Regions from separate parts of the Lactococcus lactis genome, predicted to be linked through region 1. Evidence: riboswitches for the same ligand, from Rfam matches in the RefSeq annotation. Region 1 holds a riboswitch; the other holds the start of a gene.
The links. Region 1 has a riboswitch for thiamine pyrophosphate ahead of thiT (energy-coupled thiamine transporter ThiT). Riboswitches for the same ligand answer to the same signal wherever they lie in the genome.
Positions count from the first base shown of each region.

Region 2: another riboswitch for thiamine pyrophosphate. It lies ahead of thiM (hydroxyethylthiazole kinase); the one in region 1 lies ahead of thiT (energy-coupled thiamine transporter ThiT).

Region 1 is NZ_CP118969.1:308,088-325,030, forward strand. It holds gene PYW37_RS01665 (hypothetical protein) at 1-629, shown strand, start outside; gene PYW37_RS01670 (ABC transporter ATP-binding protein) at 631-2,343, shown strand; gene PYW37_RS01675 (DUF3397 domain-containing protein) at 2,374-2,730, opposite strand; gene PYW37_RS01680 (biotin transporter BioY) at 2,754-3,302, opposite strand; gene PYW37_RS01685 (aminoacyl-tRNA deacylase) at 3,413-3,889, opposite strand; gene thiT (energy-coupled thiamine transporter ThiT) at 3,982-4,530, opposite strand; TPP riboswitch at 4,579-4,678, opposite strand; gene PYW37_RS01695 (MetQ/NlpA family ABC transporter substrate-binding protein) at 5,260-6,120, shown strand; gene PYW37_RS01700 (MetQ/NlpA family ABC transporter substrate-binding protein) at 6,264-7,124, shown strand; gene PYW37_RS01705 (MetQ/NlpA family ABC transporter substrate-binding protein) at 7,241-8,101, shown strand; gene PYW37_RS01710 (MetQ/NlpA family ABC transporter substrate-binding protein) at 8,120-8,980, shown strand; gene PYW37_RS01715 (methionine ABC transporter ATP-binding protein) at 9,084-10,190, shown strand; gene PYW37_RS01720 (methionine ABC transporter permease) at 10,190-10,885, shown strand; gene PYW37_RS01725 (ECF-type riboflavin transporter substrate-binding protein) at 10,933-11,481, shown strand; gene PYW37_RS01730 (ABC transporter ATP-binding protein) at 11,590-13,287, shown strand; gene PYW37_RS01735 (energy-coupling factor transporter transmembrane component T family protein) at 13,280-14,101, shown strand; gene PYW37_RS01740 (helix-turn-helix transcriptional regulator) at 14,266-14,559, shown strand; gene PYW37_RS01745 (ABC transporter ATP-binding protein) at 14,483-15,262, shown strand; gene PYW37_RS01750 (iron ABC transporter permease) at 15,255-16,205, shown strand; gene PYW37_RS01755 (FecCD family ABC transporter permease) at 16,207-16,943, shown strand, end outside.
Region 2 is NZ_CP118969.1:1,279,673-1,295,862, forward strand. It holds gene dltD (D-alanyl-lipoteichoic acid biosynthesis protein DltD) at 1-365, opposite strand, end outside; gene dltC (D-alanine--poly(phosphoribitol) ligase subunit DltC) at 355-594, opposite strand; gene dltB (D-alanyl-lipoteichoic acid biosynthesis protein DltB) at 637-1,860, opposite strand; gene dltA (D-alanine--poly(phosphoribitol) ligase subunit DltA) at 1,860-3,359, opposite strand; gene dltX (teichoic acid D-Ala incorporation-associated protein DltX) at 3,384-3,515, opposite strand; partial or broken gene thiE (thiamine phosphate synthase) at 3,705-4,352, opposite strand; gene thiD (bifunctional hydroxymethylpyrimidine kinase/phosphomethylpyrimidine kinase) at 4,342-5,145, opposite strand; gene thiM (hydroxyethylthiazole kinase) at 5,159-5,911, opposite strand; TPP riboswitch at 5,992-6,094, opposite strand; gene PYW37_RS06470 (glycosyltransferase family protein) at 6,196-8,670, opposite strand; gene wecB (non-hydrolyzing UDP-N-acetylglucosamine 2-epimerase) at 8,660-9,748, opposite strand; gene PYW37_RS06480 (hypothetical protein) at 10,287-10,964, shown strand; gene rplL (50S ribosomal protein L7/L12) at 11,077-11,445, opposite strand; gene rplJ (50S ribosomal protein L10) at 11,515-12,030, opposite strand; ribosomal protein L10 leader region at 12,056-12,181, opposite strand; gene PYW37_RS06495 (hypothetical protein) at 12,252-12,440, opposite strand; gene PYW37_RS06500 (helix-turn-helix domain-containing protein) at 12,456-13,214, opposite strand; gene PYW37_RS06505 (ABC transporter ATP-binding protein) at 13,335-15,161, opposite strand; gene PYW37_RS06510 (ABC transporter ATP-binding protein) at 15,145-16,190, opposite strand, start outside.

The DNA.
Region 1 (16,943 bases):
CTATTGGTAGCCATGAAGTATATTTAAATAAACTTGGGAGTGCTACACTTAATGCTACTTATAGAGTCACTTATGTTAGCCAAAGTTCAAATTCTGCAACAGTTATGGTAAATGGAGAATTATTAGACTTGAAAGTTGGGACAATTATTTATGAGGGGCAACTTATCAGTACGAATTCTTCGCACGTGGAAATCATCAGTAGCATGAATCAATTATATAGATTAGGAACAGAAAGTGAATTTTGTATCGAAAATACGGCTGAGGGTATGTTGCCAGTAGTTTTTGGAAAGGTTTATCGTAAATTTTTACGTGGAATTCCAGAATTTATTTCAGGTGGAAAATATCGTACAAGTTGTTGGAATGGTATGGAAGAAACAGCTATCTTAAATTTGGACGGAACCAAAGATGAGTATTATAGTTTTGAAAATGCTGTAAATATTTATGAGTATGATGAAGCAGGGCGACAATTTCAAATTGCTCATATGGAGCCATTTACTAAAATGATTCTTTCATTTGATGAGAGTAGTAAAATGAGACAAAGATATAAAGTTTCTAGTGTTTTGGAAATGACTAATAGGGAGATAGATTGGATTTACAATGTCTTTGTGAAGCCTATTAACTGGAGATGATATGAGAAAATTTAAATCGTATTTTTTGTTGCTTTTTGAGGGATTGAAAACTTTTTCTAAAGCGAGTAGGTGGGGGACTTTTGTGCTTGTTATTTTGGTTCCGATTGAAGCACTTGTTCCGACAGGGATTATTTTTTCTATTCAAAAAGTAACAACCGAACTGGCTAAAGGTTCGGTTTTTTCGATGAGTTGGGGAATTTTTTGGGCAGTTTTGCTTTTGATCTCAAATATTATTCCGCCAGCGACAACGGCTATTTCAGGTTATTTGACGGACGTCTTGATTGCAAACATTAATCAAAAATTAATAGATAAAGCAAGTGAAATCAAGTCATTGGAAGTTTTTGAAAATGATGAATTCTATAATGATGTGGAAACAGTTAGGAGTGAACTTTCTTGGCGACCAGTAAATTTAATTGTTTTCACGCTTTCCAATGTTCGTTATATTATTTCTTTACTTTCTTTGCTTGTTTTACTTTTTAACTATACTTGGTGGTTACCTTTAGCAATCGTGATTGTTTTAGTACCTCAAAGTTTAATTCATTATCGAATTCAACAGGAGGCTTTTGAAACTTTGGTAACAAGGCGACCAGAAGCACGTAAGATGAATTATCTACTAGAAATTGCCTTAAATCGTGATTATGCTAAAGAGAGTCGTCTTTTCAATGTTTTTGATTTTTTGAAGAAACGGTATTGGAAACTCTTTTACACGGTACATAAGGAAGAAAATCGGATACGCATGCGACAATTTGGAATTGCTTTGATTTTTATTATTATAAGTTCACTTGTATCAATGTTCGCTTTTATTTATCTTGTATTTCAAGTTCGTTCAGGTAAATTATCTCTTGGAATTGTCGTAGGTTTTGCTTCAAGTTTGGTTGCAGCAATTTCGGCCTCGAATGGCCTAGTAGAGGAATCTGACCTGCTTTATGATACTTTGATGTGGTTGGAGAAATATCTTAAATTGATGAGAAAGTCATTCACTGAATCCGGCTATAAAAGTATTACTGAAATCAATCAAATTAGTTTAGATAATGTATCCTTTGCCTATCCAAAAGAAAATCAAAAAGTTCTTAAAAGTATTTCTCTTGGGATTAAAAAGGGGGAAAAAATCGCTATTGTAGGTCAGAATGGTTCCGGGAAATCAACCTTATTGAAATTATTAGCTGATTTATTTACTCCGACAAGTGGTCAGATTTTAATTAATAATGAAGATTTAAGAGAAATAAAGCATGAAGACTACTGGGCAAAAATTTCTCCTGTATTTCAGGATTTTTCAAGATTTAAATTTTCTGTCGGAGATTCTATTAGTTTTGAAGAGAAAACAGGAGTTGATGAAGCTTTACAATTTTCAGGATTGCCTGATTTGAATTCAGAACTTCAATTGGGCAAGGAGTTTGGTGGAACTGATTTGTCAGGAGGACAATGGCAGAAGTTAGCAATTGCTAGAGCTTTTTATAAAAATAATGTGGAACTGTATCTTTTTGATGAGGCTAATAGTGCACTTGATGTGCACAGTGAAAAACAACTCTATCAAAAATTGATGGAGCTGTCTGCTGGAGCAACAGTAATTTGGATTACTCATCGAATGACTTCAGTCAAATTATCTGATAAAGTTATCTACTTAGATAAAGGCAAGGTATTAGGGTTTGATTCTCATGAAAATCTGTTAAAAAATGAAAACTATGCGTCTTTGTATCGAGAACAATTTGAATAAAAAAACTGCTCATTACAATCGGACAGTTTTTTAATGGGTAAATGTTATCACAATAAGGATAAGATAAATAATCAAAGTAATAAAGAAGGTCAAGCGCCACCAGAGTTTTAAAAAGCGACGATAGGTAAATTGTTTATAATAAAGCAAATCAAGCAACAACAAAACAAGCGCTAAGCCAGAAATGATTAGCAGGTAGTATGGAATGATGCTGATACTTGTAACATTTTTAGAAAAAATTTGCATCCCTAAGATGAGAAATATTGTAAAAACATCTGGAATTTTTAGTTTGCGATTGGTTAAGTGACGAAGTCTAAAAAACTTGAAAATGAAAACCAATGCAATAAAGACAATAAGGGGATAAAGCGCCATAAGTACTTTTATAAACATAGACTAATTGTATCGGTTTTGCCTTAGTTTGTAAAGTATTTATTTGTGTGAGAAAGTGCACGAATAAGTGCTAAGCCAAAGATAGTAACAAGGACAGCTTTAATAATTTCAACAATGACAAATGGTGTGAATCCAAGCTTTAAGGCCAATGACCAGTCGACATTGGTAAAAAATTTGAGCCACAATGTTCCGATAACTAACATAAGCAGGTGTCCTACAATATTTATGATAAAAGCAGGGATGGTCTTATAATTAATTTGATGAAGGCCAAAAGAAATAAGGGTTCCCATTATTAAAAAGGCAATTAGAAAACCACCTGTTGGACCAAAAAGAACCGCAATTCCTGATGTCCCTCCAGTGAATACGGGAATTCCAATAAATCCTAGCAGGAGATAGAGTAAGATGGCAAAAAAAGTTTCACGCGCTTTTAGTACTGTGGCAACAAGTCCTACGGCAAGTGTTTGTAAGGTGACGGGCACAATACCAATTGGGATAGACAGAGGAGAGAGAACTGCAATAATTGCTGCACCAAGAGCAATTAGGGTTAAAGAATATAATTTTGTATTTTGCATTAAGAATCCTTTGTTTTATGTATAAAATAAAATATACTAAAAAAGAAGAATTTTTGCAAACTCTTGCTCTAATAAACAAAAAATTACTGACAGAAATTCTGTCAGTAATTTTATTCTCTAATTTCGACAAATTGAGCATGAACAAAGTCAGCGAGAACTTTAGGAGCGATTTTTATGCTACGCCCAACTTCGCCAGCTGAACAAACGATAAAGTCGTGCTCTAAGGCAATAGAATCAATAAAAATTGGGAATTTTTTATTTTGCCAAATCCCTACAGGATTATTTGCACCGTGAATATAACCTGTCGTTTTTTGCAAGTCTTTTTGAGGAATCATGCTTACTTTTTTATTGCCCGAAACTTTGGCCAATTTTTTTTCTGATAAATGCTCTGTCAGTGGAAGAATACCAATGACAGGACCAGTTTTATCGCCGATTAGTGCTAGGGTTTTATAAATATCACTGCGACTGATATCCACAGGGAGGCTATTACTTTCTAAAGCGTTAATTGCAAGTCCAGTATGCTCAATTTTTGCCTTATCAAGAATTTGTTCTACAAGTGTTTTCTTTAATTTTTGCTTTTTAGACATAGCTTTATTATAGAAGAATTTATGCTGACTGACAAGATAAAGTAATTTTACTGACAGATTTTATTTTTTGTAAAAGTTACTGACAGATTTTATTAGTAATTGCTATAAATGAAAAGTTTAGGGAATTTTTTGACGAAAATGATCAAAATGACAAATGCAGCAATAGCAGTAAAAATTGCACTGATTCCATTGACAGCAAGAGAATAAGCCACGGCTCCCCAGCCTTTCCAAGCGTATTGGCTCCAGAAAATGATTCCGGCAATAAAATGGAAGAAGTATTTAAGAAGAACAGCAACAAAAGTTCCCAAAAGAACTGGTACAAGTTTTAGAGGGGCTGTTTTTTGGCGGAAAAGTCCAGCAATTCCAAGTGAAACAGGGGCGATGAGATATTCAAGAAAAGCTTGAGACAAGGTTAAAATATAAGCGTGTCCAGTAATCATTGACAGAATTCCCCAGATTAATCCACCGACAAGTCCAGCTGTTAGGCCGCGACGAAAACTGAGAATAAGAATTGGGATACAGGCGATTTCAACAATAATCCAGCCATAAACAGTATTTGGAATAAGGCTGATGATGAAGGCGAGTGCCGCCATGAAGGCAATTTCCGTTAATAAACGGACATTGAACTTAGAATTAGACATAAAAAAAAACTCCTTTTTGATGCGCACAAAAGGAGGGTTAGAAATTAGACATTTGTCTTAACACATTCCTACGCTGGCATTACCCAGATCAGGTCAGATGGTATTTCTCGCTACTGACAGTTTTGTCAATAGACCCATTGTGCAAATATTTATTTTTACTCTTTAAGTTTAGCATATTTTAAGTTGAAAAGCATTTTTTTAAGATTGTTAATCTATTTTATAAATTAAACTTAAAAAATATTTAAGGCAACATAAAAAATCAATAATTCAAAAAAAACGAAAGTCTGTTAGAATAAGTCTATACACAAATTCGGACAAAATAAAAGCGGTCGAGTAAGTAATTGTGAAGGTCAGCACAGAGAGCTTGTAGCGGTGAGAGCAAGCCTGAGTGAAGCAATGAAAATGGCTTGATAAGCGTAGCAAGAGTGAGGTTTAACTAAGCTCTTGACGGAATGGTTCTCGTTATTGAACTTGAAAGTTGCCTTTGGAATCTGAAAATTTTCAGTGAACTAAAAAGTGCTTAAATCAAGAATGGTACCACGATATAGCTCGTTTCTTTATATGAAATGAGCTATTTTTATTTAGCATGAGCGCTTTATCTTGAAGAATTTGTTTAGTATTAGAAAAATTAACAGGTGCACGGTTAATTTTTCTAATAGATGTAAAAGTTTATCAAAAGGGGAATAATTGATTTTGAAAAATAAATCAATTAGAAAAAAGGGAGAAGAAATGAATCCAAGAAACAGAAATATTTTAATTGTCGTTATTGTTGTTGTAATTGTTGCTATCGCTGCATTTTTCGGTTTTAATCATAAATCTGGTGAAAGTAAAACGGCAAATAAAACTGTGAATATTGGAATAATGACAGGAACAAAAGAAGATGATGCCATTTGGTCAACTGTTTCTAAAACAGCTAAAGATAAATATGGAATTACTTTAAAATTCACTCATTTTACAGATTATACACAACCAAATACAGCTTTGAAAAACGGCGATATTGATTTGAATGCCTTCCAACATTATGCTTTCTTGAATGCTTGGAATAAAGCTAATGACGGTGATTTGAAAGCAATTGGTAATACAACAATTTCACCAATTCGTCTTTATTCTAAAAAAATTACTTCATTGAGCCAAATTAAATCAGGAGATACAATTGCAGTACCTAATGACGCTTCAAATGAAAGTCGCGCACTTTATGTCTTGAAGAATGCTGGTTTGATTGGCCTTTCTGTATCAGGTGATACACTTGCGACAGTCAAAGATATTAATTCAAATCCAAAAAATTTGGTCATTAAAGAATTAGATGCGGCACAAACACCGCGTGCGCTTGATTCAATTACAGCGGCAGTAATTAATGACGATTTTGCAACAACAGCAAAATTAACGGTTGAAGAGTCTATTTATACTGAACCTGTAAACAAAGATAGCGAGCAGTGGATTAATATCATCGTTGCAAATAAAAAAGATGCTAATAACAAAATTTATAAAGAAGTTGTCAAAGCCTACCAAACTGAAGCAACGAAAAAAGCAATTGAGAAAGCTTATCCTGATAAGAGAAAAATTGCTGCTTGGGGATTGAAACTCGACTAAGTAATTTCGTTAAAAAGTAACGGTTAGGTGAAAACTTTGGAAATTTCTACTTTAGAAATTTCTGCCTTAGGGCTAATAAATTTTACTGACAGAAGACTCAAACTGATTACGAACGGTTTGGTCAGTAGAAATTGGAGAAGATTATGAATCCTAGAAATCGTAATATAATTATTGGAATAATTGTTGTTGTTATTGTAGCTATTGCTGCATTTATCGGCTTTGGTCAAAAATCTCAAGCAAATAAAACGGTAAATAAAACAGTGAAAATTGGGATAATGACAGGAACAAAAGAAGATGACAGCATTTGGCAAACGGTATCTAAAACTGCTAAAGATAAATATGGAATTACTTTGAAATTCACACACTTTACGGATTATACTCAGCCAAATACAGCATTGAAAAATGGCGATATTGACTTAAATGCCTTTCAACATTATGCTTTTTTAAAAGCATGGAATAAAGCAAATAATGGCAATTTAGTGGCGATTGGGGATACAGTGATTTCGCCAATCAGCGTTTACTCAAAACAACTCAAAAATATTTCAGATATCACAGAGGGTGGAACCATTGCGGTACCAAATGATGCTTCTAACGAAAGTCGTGCCCTTTATGTCTTGAAGTCTGCGGGCTTGATTAAATTGGATGTTTCTGGTCAAACACTGGCGACTGTCAAAGATATCACATCAAATCCAAAAAATTTGGTCATTAAAGAACTTGATGCTTCACAAACTGCGCGTGCTTTAGATTCAGTCGATGCAGCAGTTATCAATAATAATTATGCCGTTACTGCTGGTTTAAAGAAATCTGATGCCATTTTTACAGAACCAGTTAATAAAGATAGCCAACAATGGATTAATATTATTGTTGCTAATAAAAAAGACGAAAACAACACTGTTTATAAAGATGTTGTCAAAGCTTATGAAACAGAAGCAACCAAAAAAACTATTGCTAAGGCTTATCCGGACAAGAGTACAATTCCTGCTTGGGGCTTGAAATTAAAATAATTGTTTTTAATACTCAAATAAGTCTCTCTTCATTGAGAGACTTATCGTTCAAAGAAGGTCTGAACACTTGTGAAATAGAATATTTTATAAGTATTCAGTAGAATTTGGGGAAAAATTTGAATCCGAAAAATAGAAATATTATTGTTGCACTTGCAGTGATTATCGTTGTTGCTTTGGTTGCTTTCTTTAGTTTAAATCATCAAGCAAGTAAAAAATCAACCGCTCAAAAAACAGTTAAGGTTGGAATCATGAGTGGGGACAAGCAAGACCAAGAGGTTTGGAAATCAGTAGCTAAAACCGCCAAAGAAAAATATGATTTAAAGCTAAAATTTGTTTATTTTTCTGATTATAATCAACCTAATGAAGCACTTCTTTCGGGAGATATTGATGTCAATGCCTTTCAATCTTATAATTATGTGAAAACTTGGAATAAAGCACATAAGAGTGATATTGTGGCAGTAGGAAATACTTATATTACACCAATGCACATTTATTCAAAAGAAGTCAGCAAATTGTCAGATTTAAAAGAAGGGTCAACCGTTGCAATACCAAATGATGCTTCAAATGAAAGTCGGGCATTGTTCGTGCTCCAAAGTGCAGGTTTGATTAAATTGACAACAAGTGATTCTAGCAAATTAGTTGGCTTACCAGATATCACAGAAAATCCGCATCAATTGAAATTCAAGGAAGTGGATGCAAGCCAAACACCGCGTGCGCTTGATTCTGTTGCTTTGTCAGTGGTTAACTATAATTATGCAACCGCAGCCAGCTTACCAAATTCTGAGTCTGTCTATATGGAACCTCTCAACAAAACTTCTGCTCAGTATATTAACTTTATTGCTGCGACAAGTAAAGAAAAAAATAATAAAGTTTACAAAGAAGTTGCCAAGGCTTATGCTTCAAAAGCGACAGAAAAAGCAATCAAAGAACAATATCCAGATGGCGGAGAATTGCCAGCTTGGAACTTGAAACTTTGAAAATGAAAGGATTTATTTATGAATCCAAGAAATCGAAAAATTCTTTTTGGAAGTTTGCTTTTGCTGGTTATTATCGTGGGTCTAATCACTTTTACTTTAAGACAGGGAAAAAGTAAATCTACTTCTGTCAGTAAAATCGTAAAAATAGGTTTGATGCCTGGTGGGAAACAAGAAGATGCCATTTGGAAACAAGTTCAAAAAAATGCAAAAGACCAATTTGGGATTACTTTAAAATTTGTCAATTTTACTGACGGAGATCAGCCCAATAAAGCTTTGGCTAACCATGAAGTGGACCTCAATGCCTTTCAACATTACGCTTACTTGAAATCATGGAATAAAGCTAATAATGGAAATATCGTATCAATTGGTGATACAATTATTACGCCGATTCATTTGTATTCGACAAAGTATAAAAATGTGACGGAAATTCCTGATAAAAGTAAGATTGCTATCCCAAATGATGTTACCAATGAAAGCCGCGCCCTTTATGTTTTAAAAAATGCAGGACTCATTAAACTTGATACTTCTAGAGGAGCATTAGCAACGGTTAAAGATATCAGAGATAATCCTAAAGGCTTAATTATCAAAGAAATTGATGCAAGTCAAACCCCACGTGCGCTTGATTCTGTTGCTGCAGCAGTCATTAATTATAATTTTGCTATTTCAGCAAAAATTTCGGAGAAAGAATCAATTTATCAAGAACCTTTAAATGAAGATTCAGCTCAATGGATTAATTTTATTGCGGCAAATCAGTCTGATAAAAATAATAAAGTTTATAAAGAAGTGGTCAAGGCTTATGAGCAAAAAAATATCGCTGATACCATTAAAAAAGAATATCCAGATGGTGGAGAACTCCCCGCTTGGAATTTAAAATTGTAACTAAGAAAACTCGTCAGAGACGAGATTTTCTGTCAGTACTGACAAAAGAGAAAATAACTTTGTCAGTACTGACAGAGAATGAAAAAAGATAAAGGAAAACAATATGACAGCAATTATTGAATTAAATAATCTTTCTGTACAATTTCATCAGAAAGGACGATTAGTCACAGCAGTAAAAGATGCTACTTTACACATTGAAAAAGGGGATATTTATGGAGTAATTGGTTATTCTGGGGCTGGTAAATCAACTTTGGTCAGAACCATTAATCTCCTTCAAAAACCGACCAAAGGTCAAATTGTGATTAATGGTGAGAAGATTTTTGATAGTGAAAATCCTGTAAAATTTACTGGCGCGAAATTACGTGAGTTTCGTCAAAAGATTGGGATGATTTTTCAACATTTTAATCTTTTAAGTGAAAAAACAGTTTTCAATAACGTGGCTTTTGCTTTACAACATAGCCAAATCGAAGATAAAAACGGGAAAAAACGTTATCTTACAAAAAAGGAAAAAACGGATAAAGTGACCGAATTATTAAAATTGGTTGATTTAGAAGAGCTTTCTGATAAGTATCCAGCTCAGCTTTCTGGGGGACAAAAACAAAGAGTTGCTATTGCGCGTGCGCTTGCTAATGACCCTGAGATTTTGATTTCAGATGAAGGAACATCAGCACTTGATCCAAAAACAACCAATCAAATCTTAGATTTACTTAAATCTCTTCATGAAAAATTAGGAATCACAGTTGTTTTAATTACACATGAGATGCAAGTGGTTAAGGAAATTGCTAATAAAGTAGCTGTTATGCAAAATGGTGAAATCATTGAACAAAATTCATTAATTGATATTTTTGCACAACCTAAAGAAGCTTTAACGAAACAATTTATTGAAACTACAAGTTCGGTCAATCGTTTTATTGCCAGTCTTTCTAGAACAGAACTTCTGGCACAATTAGCAGATGACGAAGAATTAATTCACTTAGATTATTCAGGTTCAGAGCTTGAAGACCCTGTGGTTTCTGATATTACGAAAAAATTTGATGTAACAACTAACATTTTCTATGGTAATGTTGAGTTACTTCAAGGACAACCTTTTGGTTCATTAGTTTTGACCTTAAAAGGTTCAAGTGAACATCGGGCTGCCGCAAAGGCATATTTCGTTGAAAGACATTTAAAATTTGAAGTTTTAGGTAAAATTGAAAGGACGGTAGACTAATGGCAGAATGGTTTGCACATACATTTCCTAATGTGGTTTATTTAGGATGGACAGGTGAGACGGGTTGGTGGACAGCAATTGTTCAAACGCTTTATATGACATTTATTTCAGCACTTATTGGTGGTTTATTGGGATTGATATTTGGAATTGGTGTTGTGGTGACTGCTGAAGATGGGATTACACCTAATCGACCATTATTTTGGATTTTAGATAAAATTGTTTCTATCGGACGGGCTTTTCCCTTTATTATCTTATTAGCAGCAATTGCTCCCTTGACTAAAATTTTGGTGGGGACGCAGATTGGTGTTACTGCGGCTTTAGTTCCATTGGCTCTAGGAGTGGCTCCTTTTTATGCCAGACAAGTTCAAGCTTCGCTTGAGTCTGTTGACCATGGAAAAGTTGAAGCAGCTCAAACGGTGGGAGCTGATTTTCTCGATATTGTTTTCACGGTCTATCTTCGTGAAGAATTAGCTAGTTTAATTCGTGTTTCAACCGTTACTTTAATTTCCTTGATTGGTTTGACTGCAATGGCTGGTGCGATTGGAGCTGGTGGACTAGGAAATACGGCCATTTCTTATGGATATAATCGCTTTGCCAATGATGTGACTTGGTTTGCAACCATTTTAATCTTGATTTTTGTTTTATTGGTTCAGCTTGTTGGTGATTTCTTAGCTAGACGGGTTTCACATCGATAATTTATCAAATAATTTTAGATAAAAATATTTTATAAAAAGGAGAAACAATGAAAAATAACTCTGTAAAAATTGTTGTTGCCACTGGGATTGGAGCTGCTTTGTTTGTGATTATTGGTTGGCTAATTAATATTCCTACACCAATTCCAAATACTAGTATTCAATTGCAATATGCGGTCCTTGCCCTATTTTCAGCCTTATTTGGCCCTTTAGCTGGTTTCTTGATCGGATTTATTGGTCATGCCCTTAAAGATTCATTTCTCTATGGTGCGCCTTGGTGGACTTGGGTTTTAGGCTCAGGTTTAATGGGCTTATTTCTAGCTTTTGGAGTCAAAAGAGAAACTTTGACTCAAGGAATTTTTGGAAATAAAGAAATCATTCGTTTTAATATTGTTCAATTTTTAGCCAATGTCGTAGTTTGGGGAATTATTGCCCCAATTGGGGATGTTTTAGTTTATAGTGAACCGGCAAATAAGGTCTTCACACAAGGAATTGTTGCTGGTTTAGTAAATGCATTGACTATTGCCGTAGCAGGAACTTTACTACTCAAACTCTATGCTGCTACCAGAACCAAATCTGGCTCACTCGATAAAGAATAAAAAGCTCCAGATATGCTAAAATAAAAGCAGCAAATATTTGCTGCTTTTACGCTTGTATCGGTTTAATAAAGCACAAAAAATAAAGTATCTCTAAAAAGAAGGATAAAAATGGAAGCCTTAATTTCGTTCAAAGATTTTACATTTAAATATGATTTACAAAAAAATCCAACTTTAAAAAAGATTAATTTGGAAATATTTCCTGGGGAAAAAGTACTGATTGTCGGTCCTTCTGGTTCAGGTAAATCAACGATTGGTTCTTGTCTTAATGGGATTTTGCCTCATTTACATAAAGGAGAAGCAAGTGGGGAACTCTCAATTGCTGGTTTGCCCTTTGGGACTTCAATTGCTGAATTATCTGAAAAGGTGTCGACGATTTTGCAAGATACTGATGGCCAGTTTATTGGTTTGAGCGTTGCTGAGGATATTGCTTTTGCTTTGGAAAATGATGGTCTGATTCATGATGAACTGGTCAGTAAAGTGGCCTATTGGTCAGACAAAACAGAAACAAATAAACTCTTGAATCATCGCCCCCAAGATTTGTCGGGAGGACAAAAGCAGCGGGTTTCTTTAGCTGGTGTTTTGATTGATGAATCGCCAATTTTGCTTTTTGATGAACCTTTAGCTAATTTGGACCCGCAAACTTGCTTAGAAACAATGGCTTTGATTAAGGATATTCATGAAAATAATGAAGTCACTACGATTATCATCGAACACAGAATCGAAGAAGTTTTACCGCTTGGTATTGATAAAATTGTCGTGGTCAACGACGGCGAAATTGTTGCAATTGGAAGTCCTGCTGAATTATTAAAAACAGAAATTTTTAATGAAAATTCATTACGCGAGCCCCTCTATCTCTCAGCATTAAAAGCTGCAAATGCTACAAAATTACTGACAGATTTTTCTGACCTAAAAAGTTTTGAAGTCCTGTCAGCAAAAAAATTACTGACAGATTTTTTAGACACCTATAAATTTACTGACAAGGCTGTCAGCAAAAATAATATTCTGTCAGTAAAAAATTTATCAGTAAATTTTGCTCAACATGAAGTTCTAAAAGGTATTAATATAGAAGTTCAAGAAGGAGAAAAAATTTCAATTGTCGGGAAAAATGGAGTTGGTAAGTCAACCTTTGCCAATGCACTCTGTCATTTTGTTGAAGCGAGTGGCGAAATTTTATACCGAGGGCAATCGATTATTGCTGATTCTATTTCTGAACGTGCGAAAAAAATTGGCTATATTATGCAAAATCCAAATCTGATGATTTCGCAAAATATTGTCAGTGATGAGGTGGCAGCTGGTTTACGACTCCGTCATGTTGATGAAAAAATGATTCAAGATAAAGTTGAAGAAATTTTGAAAGTTTGTGGGCTTTATCCTTTTAGAAATTGGCCAATTTCTTCTTTGAGTTATGGTCAGAAAAAAAGAGTAACGATTGCTAGTATTTTAATACTAGAACCTGAAATTTTAGTCCTTGACGAGCCAACAGCTGCTCAGGATTTACAATCTTATCGGGAAATCATGGATTTTCTTGACGAACTTAACCGCCGTCTTCATTTAACAATGATTATGATTACGCACGATATGTATTTAATTACAGAATATAGTGACCGGACCCTTGTTTTTGCTGACGGGAAAATTATTGCTGACAGCAGTCCTTATCAAATTTTAGAAAATGAAGATTTTGTAAAAATGGGCAATTTAAGTCAACCAAGCCTTTATCAACTTGCCAGACAAACAGATACCAATCCCGTTTTACTGACAAAAGCTTTCATCAATTTTCAGAATCAGGAGAGATTAAAGCATGAATAATCAACTTAGTGTTCTAGGCTATCAAGCTGGAAATTCTTTTATTTACCAACTGAATGCAACAGCAAAACTCCTTTTCTTTCTATTAATTTCTATCAGCAGTATGGTGACTTATGACACGAGATATTTGGCTTTTGTTGCTTTATTTTCGGTAATTTTATTTTATTTTTCTAAAATTCCTTTTTCATCAGTAAAAAGGGTTGCCCAATTTGCAGCAATTTTTGCGATTTTAAATCTGCTTTTTGTATTTATTTTTGACCCTGGATATGGCGCGCGACTTTATGATTCAAAAACAATCCTTTGGGGACCTCTTACTTTAGAAGAACTTTTTTACCTTTTTAATCTCGTCTTGAAATATTTTTCAACCATTCCGCTCGCTTTACTCTTTATCTTAACTACTAATCCGAGCCAATTTGCCAGTAGTTTAAATAAAATTGGTCTGCCTTATCGTTCCTCATATTCGGTTTCCTTAGCGCTGCGCTATATTCCTGATATGCAAGAAAAATTTTTAGCAATCCGTAATGCTGGACAGGCCAGAGGAATGGATTTATCAAAAAAAGTAGGACTTTTTTCGCGAATAAAATTAAATGTTCAATTGTTACTCCCTTTAATTTTTTCCAGTTTAGAACAAATTGATACTATTTCCACAGCTATGGAGCTTAGACGATTTGGTAAAAAGAAGAAAAGAAGTTGGTATTCTTATCAACCTTTGAATGTTAAAGATTACTTGGTTATCTTGCTTGCGCTTTTAGGAGTGGTGATTGTTATTCTTCTCTTCTTTGTAAATCAGGGCCGATTTTTTAATCCATTTCATTAAGAAAAAAGCAGGTTTTCTGCTTTTTTCTTATCTTGCAAAAATGGGTGGAAAATGGCATAATAGGACTTGTAAAAAACTTTTGACAAGCCAATTGTTTGCAAAAGATAATAAAATTTGAATTAAATCTTAAAAAAGAACTTCCAAAAGAATTAGAAGGGAAAAACATGGAAAATAAAATACGTGAATTGCGCCGATTATCTCATCTTTCACAAGAGGATGTTGCACATATCGCTCACGTCTCGCGTCAGACGATTAATGCGATTGAAAATGACAAATACGACCCAGAGTTAACGCTTGCTTTCAAACTTGCGGAAACCCTAGGGACAACCGTTGATGAGCTTTTTAACTATCAACCAACCGTTGTGAAAAGGAAAGAAAACGATGTATTTTGGTGCGAAAAATATCAATGTGTCTTATGGAAAAGAGCAGGTATTGAAAAACGTAACGCTGTCGATTGAAAAAGGAAAAACGACAGCTATTATTGGAGTCAATGGTTCTGGGAAATCAACGATTTTAAAGGCACTTGGACGTTTAATTAAATCGGATGGACAGGTTATCTTTGATAATCAACCTTTAAGTCAACATTCTAATCGTGAAATTGCTAGAATTTTAGCTCTCTTGCCTCAATCAATTACTGCCCCAGCTGATATTACAGTCTATGAACTTGTCAGTTTAGGACGTTTCCCACATCAAAAATTAATGCAACAACGTCTCTCAAAAGAAGATATTTTGTTCATAGAAGAATTGATGAGAGAAACAAAGATTTGGGACATTCGAGAAAGTAAGATATCAGAACTTTCTGGTGGACAAAAACAAAGAGTTTTTATCACGATGATTTTAGCTCAAGATAGTGAGATTATTTTATTAGATGAACCAACGACTTATCTAGATTTAGCTCATCAGTTAGATATTTTATGTTTATTAAAAGATTTGGCGACAAAGAGAAATAAAACCATTGTTTACGTCATTCACGATTTAAACCATGCCGCTCGTTTTGCTGACAATCTAGTCCTTGTAAAAGACGGAGAAGTGGTTGAAGAAGGAACTGTTGATGAGTTATTTACTCAAAAAACGTTGAAAGAATGCTTTGGATTAGATGTCACTTTAGGATGTGATACCTTTACCAAAAAATTAATGATTACTGGGGTGAAAGATGCCTAAAAAACATTTTCTGACAATCTTTTTTGCCCTAGTTTTTTCTTTACTTTTTTTGTCAGTAATATACCTGATGCTTGGGAATAAAAATGTTCCTCTGACAGAAATTTTAGTAAATAAAATGGTCTTACAATTAAGATTTCCAAGATTAATAAGTCTATATCTCACAGGATTTCTCTTATCCGTCAGTGGATTTATTGTTCAAATTATGACTAGAAACCCAATTGCCGAAATGGCAACTTTAGGGATTTCTGGCGGTTCGAGCTTGGCTTTATCACTCATTTTAACTTTGGGTTGGTCAACAAATGATGGGATTTCAGTTCTAGTTTCATCACTAGGAGCATTTATTGCTTTAGCAGTCGTCATGCTTTTGACTGCGAGAACGCATTTTCAGCCATTAAAAGTTGTACTAGTTGGAACATCAGTTGGACTTTTTGCAACTAGTTTGGCCAGCTCCTTGACTTTTGCCAGCCACGATACACAGGCCTATTTTCGCTGGATTGTGGGTTCTTTTTCAGGGATAACTAATACTAAAGTTCTTTTGATGGCAGTAGTAAGTCTTATTTTTCTTATCCTCTTGCTTTTATTTTCAAAACAAATTTATTTATTGAATTTTGGTGATGAGCTTGCTCAATCTTTTGGGATTTCTGTCAATTTTGTTCGTTTAGTCATTATGTTTTTAGTTGCGCTGGCTTCTGGTGTAACTGTTGCCTCAGTTGGGGTGGTCAGCTTTGTCGGTTTGATCGCTCCACATATTGCCAAGAAGCTTGTCAGAGCTAATTTTTGGCAAAATGTAATTCTGTCAGTACTGACAGGAATGTTATTGCTTGTTTTAGCTGATTTGATAGCCAGAAATTTATTTAAACCTTACGAATTTCCAGCAGGAAGTCTAACCATGCTTCTAGGTGCTCCCTTCTTTCTTTGGGTTATTACAAAGGAGGCAAAATAACATGAAAAGAAAATTCACTTTACTTTTTGTCCTGCTTTTGGTTTTGATAGTGGTTGATTTGACGCAATTTTCAACAAATCCTCAAATTCTATCAATCCTAATTCCTAATTTTCGTCTTCCTCGTTTAATAACAATCCTGTCAGCTGGAATTGCTCTTTCCTTATCAGGCTTTATTATCCAAAATATTACAGAAAATCCTTTAGCTGATAGCGGAACAATTGGGATAACCTCTGGTGCTTCGGCAGGAAGTGTTGCTTTTTTACTGATTGCTGACCATTTTAAGCTGACAGGGCTTTGGAATTTTTCCTATACTATTTTTGCTTTAATAGGTGCCCTTCTTTCATTTGTCTTAATTTACTTTTTTGCCTTAAGAAAGCAAGTTTCTTCTGTCAGAGTTTTACTGACAGGAATTGCAATTACCGCTTTTTTCCAAGCATTAATCACAATTGGTCAGCTTTCAGTCAATGCCTTTGACTTTCAGAAAGTTGCAGTTTGGCTGTCAGGAGATATCTGGCAAACGGGAAGCACTTATTTGTTCATTTGTATTCTCTTATTAGTAATTGGCTTGATTATTTTGCCATTTTTCTTAAGAAAACTTGAAATCCTCTCACTAGGCGAAGAAATGGCAACTACTTTAGGATTAGAAGTTCAAAAAACGAAAATCTATCTTTACTTGTTAGCGCTCCTTTTTGCAGCTGTAGGTGTTTTATTGGTTGGAGGATTAGCATTTGTTGGTTT
Region 2 (16,190 bases), 970 kb from region 1:
TTTTTTAACTCATTTGCCACAGAGTTCATGTAGAAAAAGTGGGTTAAAGTAGTTGTTCCTGGTTGTCCTACTAAGAATGGCGTAAAACCAGAATTGTATTTTTTGAAATAGGCACTTGGGTGAAAAGAATCCACATGTTCCATTTCTGATGAACCAAGAACTGGTAAAAACTCGGGGTCTGAATAGGCTTGTTTTTTAATTGAATAGCCTGTAAAGCTTGGAGTATTTAGTGGTGATTGAGCAAATTTAACAAGTTGGTCTTTTGAGTATTTCATACCAACATTTATTGGGAGAAATATCAGTAAGCCAACAAGGGCTAAAGCTGCAATTAATGGGCCAATGGCTCTAAAAATTTTAATTTTCATCCTTTTTTTCCTGAACGCGTGCTGCTATTTTATTTGCTGTATTCCAATCTTCACGGTCCATTTCTGATGGTGGAAGACTGATATCAAAAGCGCCTTCTAATTCAACAATGAGCATGATGGCTCTCATTGAATCAAGAATTCCTTCTTCAAATAAATCCATGTCTAAGTCTTCACGGAATTCGTCTGTGCCTGATACGGTTTCGATAATATCAAAAATTTGTTCTTTCATTTTGTTTCTCCTAATGTTTTTTTATGATATGCCTAACGCCTTTTAGAAGTTAGGAAGTGGGAAATGTGGATCTATGCAGTGCATAATAATGTGATTTGGTATTCCTGAGAAAATAAGGAAACTGATAAATACTAGATTAAATGTAATGAAAATACTTATAGCACTTGTCCATTTATTATCTGGAATTTTCCAGTTTTTACGTTTCTTCAGACGTTTCCATGCGTCATACCCAATCATTAACATGGCGTGGTAGAAACCATAAAGGATGTAATACCAAGTTAAACCATGCCAGAATCCCATGAGTAACATATTTGCGAGGTAACCAACATTTGAGATGGTTATCATATTTTTCGACCATTTTTTAACCATGAATGTTTTCACTAATCTCATGAATACAAAGTCACGGAACCAAAAACTCAAAGTCATGTGCCATCTTTGCCAAAAGTCATGAATATTTTTTGCTAAGAAGGGTTTGTTAAAGTTGTGTGGGAGGTCATATCCCATTAAATTGCTGACACCAATAGCGAAGAGTGAGTAGCCAGCAAAGTCAAAGAATAGATAGAGTCCGTAAGCATACATTGATGATGAAACATTCAAGAAGCTTGGGTGTATCGTTGCAGAGATTGCAATGCCATGTAGCCAATATTGGTCAATCAAGTATCCGATGATGAATTTATAAAGGAAACCTTGGAAAATTCTAAAGACACCTTTATTTAATAAATCAAGGTATTTTTCAGTGACAACTGGCGCTTTTAGTTCTTTAACAAAACGTCGGAAGCGGTCAATTGGGCCTGATGAAATCGTTGGATAGAAATAGAGAAAATAAAGAAATTCTTTAAGAGGAACGGCTTTAATAAGTCCGTCTCGTATTTCCATAATCATGGCTACTGTCTTAAAACTGATGTAAGAGATTCCTAAGAATCCAAGAATTGAACCTGGTCCAGGTCCTGGATTGAACAGAGGATGCACTTTGACAATCACTAATGGCAAAATAGAGAGCAGAATGATGAGGTAGAAAACAAAACTCTGATTCTTGTTTTGTTTTACTCGATACCACTCATAGAATTTTACAATGATAGTCTGGAAGACTCCGAAGCCGATTAATGCCCAAATTGTCACTGTTCCCGAAAATGTCAGCCAAAGAAAAGCGATGGTCAATAGGACTTGATACCACATGAGTTTTTTGCCCAGAAGCTGGGCAATAACGATAGGAATTAAAGCAAGTCCTAAAATCACGAAGTAAAAGGGTGTTGAATAGGGTTGCACTAGTTGTCACCTCGCTCTTTTTGGGCGAGTGCCTTGCGGTCAACTTTGCCATTTTGATTCAATGGGAACTTTTTAAGATAAACAAACTTAGTTGGCATCATGTAATCCATAATTGTTTTTGAAAGTTCAGCTTTGAGTTCTTTTGTGAAGGCGCGTTCGGCTGCACGGTCTTCAAATGTTTTTTCTGTTTCTAAATAAGCGATTAATGCGGTGACTTTATGCTGGTCATTTGTTTTCGGTAAGACTACCGCTTTTTCAATCTCTTTTAAGTTTTGAATATTGGCTTCAATATCTTGAAGTTCAATACGGAATCCATTAAATTTAACTTGAAAATCAATTCGTCCTTGGTAACGGAGCATTCCGTCAGCGGAAATTGAACCGGCATCTCCTGTATGATAAGCGGGTTTTCCGTCGACTGTGAAAAAGGCTTGCTCAGTTTTTTCTGGATTTTCAAAGTAACCTTTGGCTACCGAATCACCAATAATGATGATTTCCTTATCCATAATTTTTAAGTCAACACCTGGTTTGGCAAAACCAATTGGGACACGATCATTTTCTGTCAGTAATTCTTTCGTGATTTTTACTGACGAAATGGCTCCTGTTGCTTCTGTTGGACCATAGGTATTGTATATATTTGCTGACGGAAAAGCTGTCAGTAATTTTTCTGCTGTTTTCTTTGTTAATTCTTCACCGCAGAAAATAAATTGAACTAATTGAGGGTGTTCTTTCTCAGTGAACGAAGGGTCCAATAAGCAAATATCAACAAATGATGGTGTTGAAATCCAAGTATTAATGACCGTTTTGTTCAAACGTTCAAAAAGTAATTTGAAGTTGGTTGTTTCGTCACGTGAGAGTGAAATTAATGTTCCGCCAGTTGTAAGACTTGGATACAAGCTGAAAATTGATAAATCAAAGCTGTAAAGGGCTTGTGACAAGATTTGATTATTTTCATTTTTCATAAAATCATTGTTCATCCAATTGGTGAAAGTCACAAGATTATCATGACTGACTTCAACACCTTTTGGTACTCCTGTTGTTCCAGAAGTATAAATAATATAATTGCTGTCATTTCCAGAAACAGCTTTAGAAAAATCAAGTGCTGGAAGTTTGTCAGTCAAAATCTGGTCAGTAAGTTCAAGAGAAATTCTGTCAGTAAAAAGTGCTTCAAAATCTGCTGACAGCTCAACTGTAGTGAGTACCGCCGCTGGTTTTGCCGCTGATTTAATCATTTCTGTCCGCTCAAATGGTGTGTGAGCATCAACAGGAATATAAGCGTGACCAGTTAAATTTGTCGCAAGCATGGCTGCTAAAGTGATAAAATCGTTTTTACCGAAAATCAAGATTGGACGCTGATTTAAATTGCGTTCATTGATTTGTTCTGAGATATGTGAAACCGCGGCAAATAATTGACGGTAAGTAAATTTCTGCTCACGCTCGGCAAGTACAATAAGGTCTGGTTCTTTTTTTGCAATTTCAAAAATTTGTTCTAATAATTTCATAATTAACTCCTTCGATAATTCTCTCTAAAATTCGTTATAGATAAAGTGTGCTCCGCCAGTATGACTGTAGGAATAAAGATAGAGCAGAATTAAAATAATTATAAAGTAAAATACTGTTTTAGCCAAAAATAGACGAATTTCTTTTTTCTTGTCCATTGGAACTCCTTTTAAATATAAAGTAATAAGAGGTTTTTAGAATAATCAGTTAATCTCATATCATTTATGACTCTGATTATAACATTTATTAAAGAAAAAAAACTTACATTTGTGTAAGTTTAATTTATATAATAAAAAGAAAACGGAATCATTTTGTTTTGTTGTATTTTTAAGGGTACAACATCTTTTTCATCTAATATTTTGCTTAATTTTTTGAACCATATTTTTGTAATTTTCGGATTCTGTCAGCAAAGAAATTACCGCAACTCCACCCAAACCAATTTTTGAAAGCTCTGTCAGTGAATTTTCAGTAATTCCACCAATTCCAACAGTTGGTAATTGATTATGCTCAAGCATTTTTCTTAAATGGTCAACCCCAATTGGTTCTGCTGCGTCGGACTTGCTATTTGTTGGATAAATTGGACCAATTCCCAAATAGTCAGCTCCACTTTTTTGAGCGCTTTCTAATTCCATATCATTACTGACAGAAAGTCCTACCCACATTTCTTAGCCAATCAGCTCACGAATTTTACTGACAGAATCATCGTCTTGTCCGACATGAATCCCGTCAGCTGACAGTTCACGCGCTAATTCAACATCATCATTCACAATAAAAGAAACAGCCGCTTTCTGAGCTACTTCTTGTAGTCTTTTTGCTACTTCTAATCGTTGATTATTATTTTTATAAATTGTTCCCTTATCACGAAATTGATAAACCGTTACTCCACTTTTTATGATTACAGAAATTTTATCGATTGCATCATCAATTGAAAGTTTTGGAAAATCTTGTGGGCCAGCAATAAAATACGCCCTCAGGTCTAAAATTTTATTTTTCATTAATTGTCACCCAATGGTTTAACGGTCCATGACCGTGACCAACATTAATTGTTTGTGAAATAGCTTCAGTAATAAACAATTTAGCTTTTGGCATCACTTCTTTTAAATCTTCTCCTAAAGCTAAATGAGCTGTAATATAAGAAGAAAGTGTATCTCCGGTTCCGTGTGTTCTTTCTGTCAGTAATCTTTTAGAGTCATAAGTACTGACAGAACCATCTGTCATCAATAAATAATCTCTGACCAGTTCTCCATTACCATGTCCCCCTTTAATCAGCACATTTTTAGCACCTAACTTTTGAATATCATGAAGGGCTTTTAAAATTTCCTTTTCGTCAATAATTTTATAGCCACACATAACCTCTGCCTCTTCCAAATTGGGAGTGACCAATTCTGCTAAAGGTAACAATTCATTTTTTATCAAATCAATGGCTTCTCTTGTCAAAAGAATTGCCCCGCCTTTAGCCACCATTACTGGATCCACCACCAAATGCTTCGGTTTATATTTTTTCAAGCCTTGAATTACCGCTTCAACTTGAGCAGTATCAAAAAGTGCCCCCGTTTTAGCTGCCGAAATTTCCAAATCAGAAAATACTGAGTCAAATTGAGCCAAAATAAAAGCTTTATTTGTCGGTAAAATTTCTTGTACTCCATAGGTATTTTGCGCTGTCAACCCTGTCACAATTGTTGCCGAATATACTTTTTGATTATGAAAAGTTTTTAGGTCAGCATTAATACCAGCCCCACCAGAAGAATCAATTCCAGCGATTGTCACAACTTGAGAAACATCAATCATTTCTTTTTCTCCCTTATATAACCTCTTGCGTCGCTTGATAAATTTTATCAAGAAGACGATTCACAAAATTTCCTGGTAGATTTTCTACTTGCTCAGTAGCTTTCACACCAGATTCACCGAAGAATTCTGTCGCTTCATAAGCCGCCTTAAATAAATCATCAGATACAGCCGCAAAAGTTCCAACAATTGCTGACAACATATCCCCACAGCCAACATTAATTTTAAAAAGTGGACTATCAGTTTCAACAAATAGTTCCTCAAACCCATTAGAAATAACATCAACTTTTCCAGTTTGAATAATGACTGCCCCTGTTTTTTGAGCAGCAACTCGCGCGTGCTCAACTTCTAAATTTGACTCAAGTGCATCAATTCCTTTGTTCAAGCTTTCTTTATCAGCAAACCAAGCAATTTCCGCTGAATTCCCACGAATGATATCAAATTTCACCTCTTGCATTAATCTTTTGACAAAATTTGCTCTAAAAGGGACATTGACAGCAACTGGGTCCAAAATTAAAGGTTTGTGCTTTTGATTTGCTAACTGACAAATAGTCAAAAAAAGCGGATAATCCTTTTCTGAAATGGTTCCAATATTAACCACTACAGCATCTGCAATTTCAACTAAAGTTTCACTTTCTGAAATTTCCGCAGTCATTAATGGTGAACCACCAGCAAAACTAATCGCATCCGCAACTCTTTGTGGAGTTACAAAATTCGCTAAATTTAAGATAAGTGGTTGTTTTTCTTGAATCTTTTCTAAAATTGACATCAAAAAACTCCTTTATAGACACAAGGAGGGCTCTAGTATGATAAGAAAGTAAGCTAAAAGATTTTCATAAAGAAAATACAATTAAAACTCGGACACATTCTTACGCAGGTCTTAACCTGTTCAAGTCTGATGGTCTTTCTCAACCGGTAATTTTAGTTTTTACCAGTACCCATTGTGTTATTGATTTATTTTTAAAACTACAACTACTTTAACATATTTAAACTAAAAAAACTAATTTCGCAAATATACAAAAGAAAAAACCTAGCCCAAAAGGCAGGTTTTTCTTATTTTTTATACTCATCAATATGAGGGTCAACACTTTCTTCTTGACGATTAGTTTTTACCCAATCATTTTTAGAGTTGAAATATCGAATGGCTGACTGTGGATAAATTTGAGTTAAAATAAGTAGAAATTTCGTCAGATTAACCGTATCTTTCACTACATCCCACACCCTTGTTTTTTCTTGAGATTTTCCTTTGTTATAAAGAATAGCCCATACAAAATTCACAAAGATAATATAAATTGACATCACGATAAAAAGCACAACAACAATTTTAAGTGATTGAGTAATCCCTGATAGGATAGCAGAATTAACAATCATAATCAGTGTATAAATTACAATGATATATTCAATCCCCATTAACCAAGGTTTCAGTAGGGTCATCAATAATTCAAACTTCTGTTTATTCTGCAATTTTTTTGACCGAATCGTCGGTAAAATATATTTTGAAGATTGGATATTTCCCTGCGCCCATCGCACTCGTTGTTTAACCAAAGCTTCATTATCATTGATAATCCCTGTTTGTTCAATGTAAATATCATCAAATTGAGCATTTTTAACTTCAATATCTGACAGAAACAGACGGGTTGATAAATCAAAATCTTCCACAAGAGAATCTGTCCAAGGGTCTTCATTCAATGCCTGAAGAGTACTTAATTTACAGAACTGTCCATTTCCACCAAAAGCAACTGTATTGGTCAAAGTCCGAAACATCTGTGTCGCATTGATAATTTCAGAAAATTCCAAGTCTTGTGAAGCATCTTTAAGCAAATTGGCAACACGAACCTTGGATTGCAAACCAGTAAGCTTAGCATCATGATTGAAAACCATATTTACTTTTTCAAAATAATTGTTATCAAGTTTTGTATCGGCATCAATTATCGCAATAAGAACATCCTCCGGAGCAATTCCAGCTTCTTGAATTTGCTCACTAATTTGATAATAAGCCCAATTCAAAGCCGTCCCTTTTCCTTTTTGCGCATTAGGTTTAATACGTCTTAGAACATTCAATCGAGAATCTTGAATTTCAGAAATTTTTTCTAAGCTCCGATCATCACTTGCATCATCAATAACAGTTACTACCAAATTCTCATAATTATTTTTCAAAATACTTTTCAAAGTCGTTTGAATAACCAATTCTTCATTCAAACACGGAATCAAAACATAAATATGAAATTGTTTTTTTATTTTCTCATCTTTGAAATCTAATGCTGTTATCTTTTGTCTTTTATTATATGAATACCACAAAATAACGACTTCTACCGTATAGTAAAGAAATACGAAAACTGAAAAAATAAAGAAAATATAATTGATACGGTCAAAAATATCAAAAACCAAATAACTTTGTTTCCAATAATGATATCTTACAATATATAAATAGAGGAAAGGCAAGCTTGAACCAATATATAGCAATATCTTCGTTCTTGGTCTGATAAATTTTTTCAAACCTGTATAGATTGTCAAAAGCATAATCACAACAACTTCAAAAATTTGTAGCGCAAAATAACTATTGAAAATTTTGTTATTAAAATGAATAAAATTAGTTGGTGGATTAAGAAGGAAAAGATAAGCATAAACTCCCAGAGCAACCAGTATTAATACATAAATTGGTTTTAATGACAGTATCTTTTTCTTTGATTTTTCTCCCTTATATCCAATAACTAAAGCAAAAGCAATAATTGGTAGGACGAATTGAGAAAATACAGTCAATCCTTCTATCCAATGTGCCAAAAAGACATTATAGTTAAGCTCAATGCTATTAAAGAAACCTTCTTGAGCAAAATTAAAGGTAATATTTACTTGAGTTCCTGAATAAACGATTAATGCAACGATGTAGACAACTAAGAGCACATAAACCGTATATTTGATATTCTTTCCTAATTGTTTGGCATCAATCCCACTAAATTTACAAAAACTCAAATACATGATTGGCATAAATGGTACAATCAGATACCTGATATCCATATTACTGACAATCGAGAAATCAAACCCCTGATGTTCAACCAAGAATTTAATAATGAATTGAATCGTTATAATTGGCAATGTAACGAACCACAAAGAAGCAATCAATGTTGCTAATTTATAAATTAACCTCTTCTTTGTTGAAACATAATAAGCTAAAGCACAACAAAGTAAAATGAAGATAGCAATCAAAAATCGGAAGGGAAATAACTGTGGAACAGCATGTTCCCCACCTATAAGGTAAGTCAAGGAAACGATTAAGCGATTGGAACCATACATCAGGAAACCAAAGACACCGAGAATACTCAAATTTCTAACTGAATTCGGAATTTTTTCGCTATCCGTAATGATAAAAAATGAGCTAAGCATCAAAGGAGCCACAAAAAAGAAAATGGTAAAGAATTTTTCTCTAGAAGTAAAATTTGATAAGCGGAAAATAAACTCAAAATTAAAGAGGAAGATAAAAATGAGACAGACAGACTGGAAAGACTTTAAATTAATTTTTTTATTTTTCATTTAGAATATTAACAATCTGCAAGGAAGTTGTTCCGTCACCATAAGGATTCTTACTTCCTGACATCCTTTCATATTTAGTCTTGTCTGTCAGTAAAGTCCGAGTCTCATTAACAATATTTTCTTTTGAAGTCCCCACAAGTTTTAAAGTACCAGCCAGTACACCCTCGGGTCTTTCAGTTGTATCACGTAAAACAAGCACTGGAATCCCTAAGAAAGCCGCTTCTTCTTGAATTCCACCAGAGTCAGTTAAAATCAACTCGGCATGACGCATCACATTATGAAAGTTAATTGTATCCAGCGGGTCAATGATTTTAATATTACTATGTTCCAGTAATTTTTGCGCTTTTTCACGAATGATTGGATTCATATGAATTGGATAAATGATTTTATGTGTTTCTTTAAATTCATCAGCGATCTCTGCAATTCCATCAAAAATTTCTTCTAAATCACTCAAATTTTCACGACGGTGAGCCGTCACTAAAATCATTTTCTTATCAGCTTGCCATGATAAAGCTTCATTTGTATAATCATCCTTTAAAGTATACTGAAACATATCTATAGCACTGTTTCCAACTACAAAAACCTGTTTTTTGGGCTTACCTTCTTTTAAAAGATTTTCTTTCGTCATTTCCGTTGGTGTAAAATGATAATCAGCCATTAAACCAACAATTTGACGATTCATTTCTTCAGGAAATGGTGAAAATTTATTGTAAGTTCGCAAGCCTGCTTCAATATGTGCCAACTTTATCTGATTAAAATAAGCAACCAAACTTCCAGCCAAAGTAGCTGCAGTATCACCATGAACTAAGATGACATCTGGTTGTTCCTTTTTAATAATTGGGTCAAGACCGCTAATTGATCCTGCCACAATTTCTGATAAACCAGAATATTTTTCCATGATTTTTAAATCGTAATCAACTTCCACAGAAAATTCATCTAAAAGTTCATTGAGCATTTCTTTGTGCTGCCCTGTGTTAACCAGAACAATTGGATTGCCTTGCCTTTTCGCCTCTTGGATTACTGGATAAACTTTAATAAATTCTGGCCTAGTCCCAAATATAAAGAGTAACTTTTTCATCTCTACCTCACCATCTATTTTTATAAATATACTTTTTGCTTCATCTAAAATTATTCCTGTTGTAGTTTATTACCTACTTCACTTCTATTCTAATAGATATTGGTTTCAAGAGCAAATATATTGCATGGAATAAGATTAAATTTGGAATTTATTAGCCTATTAATCTATTAATAAAATACATAAATCAATTAATTTTGTAATTATTAGCTGACAATTATTGATTAAATCTGACAAAATAGATTTTCATTAGCACTTTATTCATCTTTTGTAGACAGTCATTGTCAAAAAAAAAAAAAAGAGAAATTCTCTTTCTTTAAAATATATTCAATTGAAATTTTGTGAATTTTGATTTATTTTTAAGTCTGAAAAGACAAGATATTCTTTAATCTCTAAACAATTATTGAAATTAACAGTAAGCTCTTCACATTAAAGATACACAAATCATTATCATTTATAATAAAAATATTATAAAATAAGATTATAATTATAAATTGTAGTTTTACTTTTTAATTTTTGAATGATGAGAAAGGAGTCTCCTATGAATCCAAACAAGCAATCAACAACTTTTAACTATTATTTTAACATCACTGATAAAATGAAAAACTTTATTAAAAATAGTGGCACTAGTCCATCTGTCAAGTTTGAAAATAGACAAGATTATCAGCCTATTTTTGATAATAAGCGACAAGTCGGATTGACAATTAGTTCAAACGTTAGTCAAACAGAACATGAAATTGCTGATTTTTCGCTCACTCTGCCTGGTTACCACTTTGAAGGTTGGAAAATTGTTCGCGATAGTCATTATGTGATCCCGCATAATATCTACCGCGAGCAAGCTGCACTCTATGCTGGTGCAAATTCTGCCTTACACAAAACAGGAATAAGCCCCGATTTCCTTTGGACTGCAGGTGATTACCTTCAAAATGTTGGTAAAGAATATGATTTATATGCCCAGTGGACACCTTTAGAATACGAAATTCGCTATTCTTCTCGTACAATAAACAAGGTCGAACTCTCTTGGACCCACCCCTCAGATGTACGAACAGTTGAAAAAAATTTCATTCCCTATCTAAAACCCGAGTTGCGTGGCTACGAGTTTGCCGGTTGGACAAGTATCGTCGATTCAACTGAACAAACAATTTTTGAACCATATACGATTATTCCTGCTGGTATTGGGCCAGTTAAACTTATTGCTCTATTTGAAGAAGTATTTTGAAAATTTGAGACTCATAGATAGCAAAAAAAAATACTACCAAGAAAAGACTTGGTAGTATTTTTAATAGAAAATCGATAATATTCAATTTTCTTTTTAAACAAGAATAAAATTCTTATTTAAGTGTGATTGAAGCACCAGCTGCTTCAAGTTTTTCTTTAACTTCGTTAGCTTCTGATTCAGAAAGACCTTCTTTGATCATTGTTGGTGCACCATCAACGAGTTCTTTAGCTTCTTTAAGTCCAAGACCAGTGATTCCACGTACTTCTTTGATTACTGCAACTTTTTTGTCGCCAGCTGATGTCAATTCAACGTCGAATGAATCTTTAGCTGCTGCTGCTGCATCACCAGCACCTGCTGCTGCTGCAACTGGAGCTGCTGCTGTTACGTCAAATTTTTCTTCGATTGCTTTTACAAGTTCAGAAAGTTCAAGGATTGTTGCGTTTTCAAGTTCAGCAACGATGTTTTCAATGTTCAATGCCATTTTAATATTCTCCTATTAATTTTTTAGTTTGTTGCGTAAATCCGCCGATATAAGTAATGTTGCTTATAATTAAGCAGCTGATTCTTCTTTTTCTGCAACAGCTTTGACTGCAAGAGCCACGTTGCGGACAGGTGCTTGAAGCACTGAAAGAAGCATAGAAAGAAGTCCATCGCGGCTTGGAAGAGACGCAATAGCTTGGATTTCTTCTTTAGAAGAAACTTTACCTTCGATAACACCAGCTTTGATTTCAAGATTTTCAGCATCTTTTGCAAAGTCAGCCAAAACTTTTGCTGGTGCTACAACATCTTCGTTAGAAAATGCTACTGCTGATGGGCCAGAGAATGCTTCTGACAAACCTTCAAGACCAGCTTTTTCAGCTGCACGACGCAAAACTGAGTTTTTAACGACTTTGAATTCAACGCCTGCTTCACGAAGTTGTTTACGAAGTTGAGTATCTTGATCAACTGACAAACCACGTGAATCTGCAACAACGATAGATGCTGCTTCAGTCATTTTTTGTGCGTAAACATCAACCAATTCTGCTTTCTTAGCAATTGTTGCTTCATTTACTTTGTAATCGCTCATTTTTTTACCTCCATTTTATTTTGGTTGTAGAAATAAAAAATCTCTACACACAAAAGACATAGAGAGTTCAATTATCATTTTGATATTTGTCCTCGGTAGGAAGTTTATGACTTTCGTCCCCTACTGTCTTCGGTCAGTTCTTTTAGAACCATAAATAAGTATATCAAAGTTTTTCTGAAATTGCAAGACTAAACTTATTCTTTTTTCTTTTTTATTTTAGTTCATGCAATGTTCTTTTGGTTTTTTGAAAGATGAAAAAATTTGACATTAACAATCTTTTTTTCCTTTTTTATTTTCTCTTTGCTATCATTTTCTATCAATTTCTGTGAAAGCCATAAAACTAATTCATAAGCAATTGCAAAAATTGATCCAATTCCCAGTATTGGTAAAATTTCTCTTATCCAATTCATTTTTAAGCCCTCATTTTAATCTATAATCTGTGATTCTTCAATTTCTTCAAAATTATCAACTACTGGTCCAATAATTCGGAAATTATCTTCCTGTCCTAGATAAAAATCCTTGTATTGTGGATCTGGATTGAGTGAATGAATTCTAAATTGTCCATCTTCTTCTTCAAATACTTGTTTGATATACAAACGTTCTTCGCCCAAATCTCCTTCAGCAATGGCGTAAATATCCCCACTCCGACCAAAACCAGTGTGTAAGAATGTTGCAATAGAAAAATTAGGGAATTCAGGTTCCATCGATTCCCCTTTTACTCTGGCTGCACCATCATATCGACCAAGAGTTTCAGATGTGTAAGCTTTGTAGTGGCCACCTGTATTGCTTTGAGATTGACCAAAACCTGCCGATAATTCTTCATCTTCAACAATGGCATAATCTAAAGAAGAACGTCTGTAGGTTTTCAAATTAATAAGCTCTGTTTTATTTTGTTCAATGAGAAAATCCGTAAAATTAATAACTGATTCTTGTTGTTCTCCTGTCAGTGAACGATAATTATCGATTAATTGTTTTTCTGCATTATTATCAGTTTCTTTGATTAATTCTTGAATAGGTAAATCATAGATATCTGCTAGTTTTTCTAGTATTTCTAACGTTGGGTTGGTTGATTTTTGTTCCCAAAGTACATAAGCATTTTGCTTCATTCCTAGCTTTTCTGCTAATTGACTCTGTGTCAATTTTGCATTTTTTCTTAATTTTTTTAAGTTCTGACCAAAATTCATAAACTCTCCCTTCCCGATTCTTTATTAATCTTTCTTATATTATATCGCTTATTTTATTTTTTGTCAATATTTTTTATCAGAAAAACTGATAAACGAAAAACCGCTGCTATCAGTGGTTTTTCATAGTTCTTTTTGTAAAGTTTGAATTCGATACATATCTGCATAATAACCATTAAGCTCTAAAAGTTGGTCATGATTTCCTCGCTCAATAATTTCTCCCTTGTTCAAGACTAAAATTTGGTCAGCATCTTTAATCGTTGATAAACGGTGAGCAATTGCCATTGTCGTTCGATTTTGTCGCATATTTGTCAGACCTTCTTGAATAAGCGCTTCAGTTTCAGTATCAATATTGGCTGTTGCTTCATCTAATAAGAGAATTTTCGGATTACGCACAATCGTTCGAGCAAAGTTAATTAATTGACGTTCACCGGCCGAGAAGGCAGCTCCACCTTCAATTACTTTGGTTTCGTAACCATTTTCCAAATCCTTGATGAATTTGTCAGCTTGAACAAATCGAGCCGCTTTTTTGGCTGCTTGGTCAGTAATCTGTGGATTCATCATTTTGATATTGTCAGTAACTGACGCAACAAACATAAAGGAATCTTGCAATACTAAACCAATTTTTTTCCGAAGTTCTTCTTTTGAATAACTTCTAATGTCCTGATCATCAATCAAAACTTGACCTTCTGTGAATTCATAGAAGCGCATGAAAACATTAATAATACTCGATTTTCCTGAACCTGTATGACCTACAAAAGCAAGCGTTTCTCCAGGATTCACAATGAATGAGATATTTTTCAAAACTTGATGTTCTCCGTCATATGAAAAACTGACATTGCGAAATTCAATTTTTCCTTCTTGAATGATTGGAAAATTGTTGACAGATTTTCTGTCATTAAATTTTTCATCAACATTTTTACTGACAGAAGTTGAAATTCCTTGTTGTGGCGCAAATTCTTTTTCTTCCATGATTGTCTTGATACGACTAGAGGCTACCAATCCATTTGAAAAGTTTGATAAAGAATCCATCAATCCTGAAATAGGATTAAAGTAAATTTGTACATTACTGATGAAAGCATAAATTAAACCAGCCTCAACCACTGCATGTAGACTTCGATTAGAATACATCAACAAGACAACAACAATTGAGATGGCCATCAAAAAATTAACCAAAGGGCTCAACAAAATTCCATTAATCTGAATCACTCGTTTTCGATAACCATAATATTCATCATTTGTTTTTTCAAATTCATTTCCTAGTCTGCTCTCTTGACGAAATTGTTGAATAATTCTCATCCCAGAAATGTATTCATTTAATTTCGTATTCAATTCTGAACGCTTAGCAAGCATGGCTTGATAAACTTTTGTACTCACTTTTTGATAAATCAATACTGCCAAAATCAATAGGGGAAGAATCAACAACATCACAAGCGCAATTTGGTGGTCAATAATAAACAAAGCAATGAAGGCAATGATAATAGAAAGCAAACTTGTTAATGCATTAAACAAAGTCTGCCAGAAATCAAATAAATCGGTGTCATTTGTGATTCTGGTGATTAACCAACCCGTCGGTTTTTTGTCAAAATATCGCATGCCTAGCTGATGAATTTTTCGATAAACTTTCTTACGAATGTATTGATTAACAAAAATCGAACCATTTTGCAGATAATTCCATTTGAAAAAGAAAGCAATTGAATTGATTATTGCTAAAATCAAATAAAGACCTGCAAAATAGAAAATAATCTGGTCAGTCGCTTTCATAGGTGTCAAATAAGAATCCATAAAAACGGACAAAACAAAAGGCATAAGTGAAGCCAGACCAGTTGTAATTACACTAAAAACAAAAGCCCAAACGAAATACTTTTTGAAAGGTAATAAGAATTTGAAAATAAATTTAAAAACTTGCCAACTTTCTCTGACAGACATTTTGTCAGTAGATTTCTCCATTTTCTTCTCCTTCCCGATTTACTGACGAACCTGTCAGTAAATTCTCATCTTCATCATTCGCTGTCAAATGACTTTCAATCTGTTGCATTTGCCACATTTGAGCATACCAACCTCCAGATTTAATCAAATCTTCATGCAAACCACGCTCAATCACTTTTCCTTCATCTAGTACGAGAATTTCATTAGCTTCCATTACTGATGACAATCTGTGACTGACAACTAACGTTGAACTTTCATGACGTAAGGCCTTCAAATTTGACAAAATTAACTGTTCAGTCTTGGCATCAACAGCTGACAGCGCATCATCTAAAATCAATAATTTAGGCTGAATAAGTAGCGCCCTCGCAATAGATAACCTTTGCTTTTGTCCACCAGAAAGTGAAACGCCACGCTCGCCAACCAAAGTATCATAACCTTCAGGAAAAGCAATAATATCATCATGAATTCCAGCTGTTTTAGCTGCAATTTCAACTTCTTCTTGACTCGCTGACATCTTAGCAAAGCGAATATTATCTCTGACAGACATCGAAAATAGAAAATGTTCTTGCGGAACATAACCAATCGCTGGCAAATATTCATCTAATTGATAATCCATAATATCATGGTCAGCAAAAGTAATATGTCCTTTGTAATGGTCAAACTCTCTCATTAAAAGTTTAATAATCGTTGATTTTCCTGCACCTGTTCGTCCGACCAAACCTAAAACATGACCTTCTTTTAAATTAAATTGAACTTTCTCCAAATTGCGCCCTTCATTCTCATTTGGATAAGTAAAACTTTCAATATCAAAAAGGAGTTGACCTTCTTTTGGCATTTTCAAAGTACCTTCAGAAATTTTTGATTCCGCTTTTTGAGCTAATAATTTTTCTACTCGACTGTATGAAGCTCTTCCACGTTCAATAACATTAAAAAGAACACCAATAGCAAACATCGGCCAGACCAAATTTCCGATATAAGTCATAAAAGCAACTAACTGACCAATCGTTAAAACATGGTGAACAACATAGTAGCCCCCTAAAAGAATGGTTA